DNA from 3 places in the Lactobacillus xylocopicola genome. Region 3 is predicted to be linked to each of the others. Evidence: predicted binding sites of a transcription regulator. Region 3 holds the regulator's gene; each other region holds the start of a gene.
The links. The regulator HrcA, encoded in region 3, represses chaperone genes, less so after heat shock. The targets are predictions, from matches to a motif close to TTAGCACTCNNNNNNNNNGAGTGCTAA.
Positions count from the first base shown of each region.

Region 1: the regulator HrcA is predicted to act here: its motif matches at 967-993, upstream of groES (co-chaperone GroES).
Region 2: the regulator HrcA is predicted to act here: its motif matches at 924-950, upstream of clpP (ATP-dependent Clp endopeptidase proteolytic subunit ClpP).

Region 1 covers NZ_AP026803.1:1,125,428-1,127,701, reverse strand. The annotation lists gene R8389_RS05600 (ABC-F family ATP-binding cassette domain-containing protein) at 1-1, opposite strand, end outside; gene R8389_RS05595 (redox-sensing transcriptional repressor Rex) at 225-860, shown strand; gene groES (co-chaperone GroES) at 1,030-1,314, shown strand; gene groL (chaperonin GroEL) at 1,331-2,274, shown strand, end outside.
Region 2 covers NZ_AP026803.1:544,936-547,209, forward strand. The annotation lists gene R8389_RS02810 (hypothetical protein) at 25-174, opposite strand; gene clpP (ATP-dependent Clp endopeptidase proteolytic subunit ClpP) at 308-892, opposite strand; gene R8389_RS02820 (SH3-like domain-containing protein) at 1,062-2,274, shown strand, end outside.
Region 3 covers NZ_AP026803.1:923,063-925,336, reverse strand. The annotation lists gene ribF (riboflavin biosynthesis protein RibF) at 1-304, shown strand, start outside; gene hrcA (heat-inducible transcriptional repressor HrcA) at 421-1,470, shown strand; gene grpE (nucleotide exchange factor GrpE) at 1,483-2,076, shown strand; gene dnaK (molecular chaperone DnaK) at 2,095-2,274, shown strand, end outside.

The sequences.
Region 1 (2,274 bases), 200 kb from region 3:
TATTTTTTCACCTAGAAACTATTTTAGCATACGAAAAGAACTTACAGTGGGCCTCTTACTATTAAGCAAAGAAAGTTGAAAGTAGCCCTCGTTGACAGTGTTTGCAAGATTGTGAAAAAAATATTTGCAAATAGCGTAACGTTACGGGTAAAATAATACTAATTGATGAGCAATTCACAAGAAGAAGGCTCAGGCAATATTTAAGTTGGAGGCTCTTTTAAAAAATGGAAAAAATAAAAATACCCACGGCGACAGCTAAGCGCTTGCCGCTGTACTATCGCTATTTAATTATCTTAAACGAAGCGGGCAAAGATAAAGTTTCTTCAACTGAACTCTCGGAAGCAGTTCAGGTTGATAGTGCTTCGATTAGACGCGACTTTTCTTATTTTGGCGCGCTGGGCAAACGCGGTTATGGTTACGATGTCAAAAATTTGCTTTCCTTTTTTAAAAAGATTCTAAATCAGGATACATTGACCAATGTGGCCCTGGTCGGCGTTGGTAATTTGGGACATGCACTGCTCAACTATAACTTCAAGCGTAGTAACAATATTCGGATTTCTTGTGCCTTCGATATTGATCCCAAGATTACCGGTAAAATCCTAAGCGGGGTGCCGGTATACGGTATGAGCGAATTGAAGCAACAGTTGAGCGACCAACAGATTACAATTGCGATTTTGACGGTGCCATCGACCACTGCCCAACAGACGGCAGACGATATGGTCGAAGCTGGAATTAGGGGGATCATGAACTTCACCCCAATTCGACTCTCAGCTCCAAGTGGGATCAGGGTCCAGAACGTTGACTTAGCGACGGAATTACAGACCTTGATTTACTTTCTTGACGCCGATAAACCCAAGTAAGCAACAGCCTGCGGATAAGAGTTAAGAATAATTAGCACTTTAACTGAAAAAGTGCTAATTTTTTCTTGCATTTTATCTGAAAAAAGGTTATTATCTTAATTGTAAGTTAGCACTTGATGAATATGAGTGCTAACAATTAAAAAGATTTTTACTAATAGGAGGGACAAACGTGTTACAACCAATAGGTGATCGCGTGATCGTTAAAGTTAAAGAGGAAGAAGAAAAGACTGTAGGCGGAATCGTCCTTGCTTCGAATGCTAAACAAAAACCAACTGAAGGCGAAATTGTCGCGGTTGGTGAGGGAACTTATGCTGAGAATGGCAACAAGATTCCAATGACGGTGAAGACAGGGGACGTCGTCCTGTATGATAAGTACTCAGGTACTGATGTCAAGTACGAGGGCGAGAAGTACCTGGTCCTGCACGAAAAAGATATTTTAGCAATTGTTAAGTAGTTAGGGAGCGGATAAAATGGCAAAAGATATTAAATTTTCAGAAAAAGCAAGACGTTCTTTATTAAAGGGTGTTGACCAGTTGGCAAATACCGTTAAGGCTACGATTGGCCCTAAGGGTAGAAACGTTGTCTTGGAGCAATCTTATGGTAACCCGGATATTACTAACGATGGTGTAACGATTGCCAAGGCGATTGAACTGAAAGACCACTATGAGAATATGGGTGCTAAGCTGGTGGCTGAAGCAGCTCAGAAGACTAACGATATTGCCGGTGACGGTACTACGACTGCTGTTGTTTTGACCCAAGCAATCGTGCGCGAAGGGATGAAGAACGTAACTGCCGGTGCCAACCCAGTTGGCGTGCGGCGCGGAATTGAGAAGGCCACTAAAGCAGTTGTGGACGAATTACACAAAATTAGCCACACGGTTTCTTCAAAGGATCAAATTGCCCAAGTTGCTTCCGTTTCCTCAGCTTCCAAGGAAGTCGGTGACCTAATCGCTGATGCCATGGAAAAGGTGGGTAATGACGGCGTTATTACCATTGAGGACTCACGGGGAATCGAAACTGAATTGTCAGTGGTTGAAGGAATGCAGTTTGACCGCGGCTACCTGTCACAATACATGGTAACCGACAACGATAAGATGGAAGCTGACTTAGAAAGTCCTTACGTCTTAATTACCGACAAGAAGATTTCTAATATCCAAGACATCTTGCCACTTTTGCAAGAGATCGTTCAACAAGGTAAGTCACTGCTTATTATTGCTGATGATGTGTCGGGCGAAGCACTGCCTACTTTAGTTTTGAACAAGATTCGTGGTACTTTCAACGTCGTTGCCGTTAAGGCTCCAGGTTTTGGCGACCGGCGCAAGGAACAACTGCAAGATATTGCTGCCTTAACTGGTGGTACGGTTATCACCGAAGACCTCGGCCTTGAACTCAAGGACACTAAGCTTGACCAATT
Region 2 (2,274 bases), 380 kb from region 3:
AGGGCTTCCTTTTTGTTTACATCGCTACTTTAAGTTAACACTTTCACCGCCGTACAAAATTAAGGCAACTCCCAGCGTTGTTACTACTATTGATAAGGAGTCAGATAAAACCAGACTATTTAGGATGGTAATAAATAAGCCGGCATAAAACAGCGCTTGTTTGATTTTGTCCATTCGTTGTCTCCTTTCTGGCAGAACAATACCTTACTACCTAAATTGAGTAAAAGTATACCTTAATAATCTCGTACATGCAAAAAAGCCCCAAAATTAATTCGGGACTTCGTTTGGCCTTTTTACTAAAATCTAACTATTTCTTTTGGTTGACCATGATTTCATCAATTAGACCATAATCTTTGGCCTCTGGTGCAGTCAGATAGTTGTCACGCTCGGTATCTTTTTGGATCTTTTCGAGGGGCTGGCCGGTTGTTTCATGCAAGATATTGTTAATCTTTTCACGACTTTTTAGAATTTCGTTAGCCGCAATCTGAATGTCAGTCTGCTGACCCTGTGCACCGCCTAGCGGCTGGTGAATCAAGACAGTAGAGTTAGGGAGGGCAAACCGCTTTCCCTTGGTTCCGCTGGTCAACAGGATAGAAGCCATTGAAGCTGCCATCCCAATTGCAATGGTTGAGACATCCGACTTAATGAAGTTCATGGTGTCCATGATGGCTAGACCTGAAGTAATGACACCACCGGGCGAGTTAATATACAGGGAGATGTCCTTAGTGTTGTCTTGGGCATCAAGGAATAGTAACTGGGCAATAATAGAATTAGCCATGTCATCATTAATTTCACCGCTTAACATGATAATGCGGTCTTTTAATAAACGTGAATAAATGTCGTAAGCACGTTCACCACGTGCAGTTTGCTCAATAACTGTAGGTACAAGCATGTTTTAACCTCCTGATTTAAGTTCAAAAACATTAGCACTCTAATAAGTACAGTGCTAATTAAATCACTTACGTTAAATACTGTCAATCAAAGTGTATCAATTTTGTATTTTATGTAACATGTTCTTATTATATAATGGAACGAGTAAGTTTGAATTTGGAGGAAATATTTTGAAGCTTTTTAAGAAAATTGCAACGATTGCGATTGCGTTGATTGGAGGGCTGGTCATTACGACCAAGCTTTCAACAACGGCGGTCTTTGCGGCAGAGTCTGATAATACTCAGTCGCAAACGCAAACACAAACGCCGCAAGATGATTCGAGTCAGCCGTCAGAAGACGATGACGATACAGGCGGTACCACTAATACTGGAACGGCCAGTGGGAATCAAATCACTCAGCCTAAAAAGGAGCCCAAGCAAGTGGTTACTGGTTATGCCATGATGACCAAGGTTGCTGGTAACAAGAATTATGCGGTTTGGAAAAATGTTAATAATGGTAAGGTTAGTCAAAAAGTTGCTGACGGAATTAATTACCGTTACAGCCATATCCAGTCGGATCAACTGATTGAAACTAAGAAATACCGCTATTGGCGTATTTATGTTAACGGGCGTGAAGTGGGTTATGTTAATGAAAACTACTTCGCCAGAAATCAGATTGCTGTTCCTAAAAAGGTGACTTTGGTAAGAAATGAGTTTTATAGCTTTTCTCCTAGGGATGCAATTTCCTATGTAACTAACTATATGGGAACAGTTATTGATAATAGCCAAGTAAAAGTTTCGCGCGAAAGTATTTCTTGTGCTACACCCAAAACTTACCAGGTTAAGTTCACCTATGGGACAGCTACGGCCACCCTCATAGTGACAATCAGAAAGAGTACCAAAGAGGGGGTTGCTGATGCTGCCGAAACGAATGCGGTTGAGGCTAAACCAGGAACTAATGACTATAAGGCTTGGAAGACCCACTATGGTTCGTCCATCAACTATATTAGTCCAACTGAGTACAGTCCTGAAACAGACAAGCACGTCTTAACCAGTGGTAAGATGACGCTTAAAACTAAGTTTTACCAACCGGTTCTGCTGAGCGTAAAGGACCCAACCGATGATGATATTAACCGAGTTGGGCATATTCCTGAAGGAGTTACTGTTTCTAATGGTTGGGCCTACACTAGCTTGTTAAGTCATACTTACTTAAGCTCAGGCCACATTGTTGGTTATGACTTGAACAAGTTGACTAATCCATACAATGCGCAACGCTTACTGGAAATGTCGCAAAAGGACTTTAATAACTATGTCAAGCACATTAAGGTTAGTCCGTATATTCCAATTGGCCACGGTCAGGCAATGGGTTCTAGTGATAAGTACATCTATGTTTTGAATAATGACA
Region 3 (2,274 bases):
GGTATGGACTGAGCACAAGGTTGTGCCGAAGGTTGGGGTTTATGCCACCAAGACCAAGCTTAAGGGCAAGTGGTACGACTCAATGACCAGCGTAGGCTACAATGTGACCATTCAGGAAGGGCGGCAAATTTTTATCGAATCTAATTTATTTGGATTTGATGAAGAAGCATACGACCAAGAAATGGTAATTAAATGGTACAAGTACACGAGGGGCGAAATTAAGTTTGCTAATTTGGCAGAATTACGAGCCCAGATGGCCAAAGATGAGGCGGAAATCAAGGCATATTTTGCTCATCGCCACTAGTCTAATGATTTTATCGGAAAAAATTTAGCACTCGGCTTGACTTTCTGCTAAATACTAGTATCATAATAACTGTTAGCACCTGTTTGATAAGAGTGCTAAAAGTGAGGGCGATATCTATGTTGACCGAACGTCAAGAATTAATTTTAAAAACAATTATTAATGATTTTACCCAGACTAATGATCCGGTTGGTTCAAAAACGGTGATGATGCAGTTACCAATTAAGGTGTCGAGTGCGACGATTCGCAACGAGATGGCGGTCTTAGAAGACCAAGGTTTAATTGAAAAAACGCACCTGTCTAGTGGCCGCGTGCCATCAACTGAGGGTTACCGCTATTACCTTGATCATCTGGTAGAACCACTTCAAATTCCGTCTTCTGTCTATGAGCGGATTGTCAATCAGCTGGATCAGCCGTTTCACCAGGTTAATGAAATAGTTCAGGAAGCAGCCAAGATTCTCTCGGATTTGACTAATTATACGGCATTTGCGGAAGGGCCAGAGAGTAGTGACCTGACTATCACGGGTTTCCGGATTGTGCCTTTGTTTAGTAGACAGATTATGGCGATCTTGGTGACTAGTGACGGCAACGTCCATAACCAAGTTTATAGCTTGCCAACTAATATTCATGGCGATGAAATTGAGAAAGCTGTACGGATGATTAATGATGAGCTGGTAGGAAAGACCTTGAATGAGGTAACGCCTGCCTTGCTTAATCATAGTCTAGGCAAGAAGCTGACCAGCAACCATGCTGGTGACTTGTTGGAACTGGTTGAAGAGGTTATTAATGATGCGGCCAGTGAACAGATGTATGTCGACGGGCAGATTAACTTGCTCAACAGCTCATCGTTAAGTAATGTGGCCAATTTGAGGTCACTTTATGAGCTGATTGATCATAATGAGTTGATTTCCAGCTTAGTTGACCAGCGGACTAGTAGCCAAATTGGCCAACATCCCATCCGGGTTAGTTTGGGCTCGGAGCTTTCAAATGACTTGCTCAAGGACTACAGTTTGCTTACGGCAGAATACAGTGTTGGAACACATGGCAAGGGGGTAATCGCCTTGCTTGGTCCTAACAATATGCCGTATTCGCAGGTAATAGGACTATTAGAATATTTTAGGAATGAGCTAGCTAAGAAGCTACTGGAGTATTATGGTCGATTTAAATAAAGGAGGTTAGCCGTGAATAAAGAAAAAGACACTGGTGCTAAAGAACAGAAACAAGGGCAGCCAGAGCAGGCTAAGGTCAAAAAAACCGCTACGGCTAAAGCTAAAACTGCGGCGGCAACGGACCAAACACCCAAGACCACTGCTGAGCAGGTAAAAGCAGAATTGATTAAGGCCCAAAAGCAAAATCAGGACTTAGAAGACAAGTTCCTGCGCAGTCAGGCGGAAATGCAGAACATGCAAAATCGCTACAATAATGAGCGAAGCCAGCTGATTAAGTATGAGTCACAATCTTTAGCTAAGGATATTTTGCCAGCAATGGATAATTTGGAGCGGGCCCTGTCGACCAAGGTTGATGATGAGGCCTCTAAGCAGCTCAAAAAAGGGGTACAGATGACCCTTGACGCACTTGTTAAAGCCATGAAGGATCATGGTATCAGCGAAATCGCGGCAGCAGGCGGCAAATTTGATCCGACATTACACCAGGCTGTTCAAACAGTTGAAGCGGAAAATGATGATCAAAAGGACACCGTTGTCCAAGTCTTACAAAAAGGCTATTTATATAAAGATCGAACTTTAAGACCAGCAATGGTCGTTGTTGCACAATAGGTGAAAGGAAGTTTATCAATGTCAAAAGTTATCGGAATTGACCTCGGAACAACCAACTCAGCAGTAGCTGTTTTAGAGGGTAAAGAACCAAAAATCATTACTAATCCAGAGGGTAATCGGACTACTCCATCTGTAGTCGCTTTTAAAGATGGTGAAATTCAGGTTGGTGAAGTTGCCAAGCGGCAAGCGATCACTAAC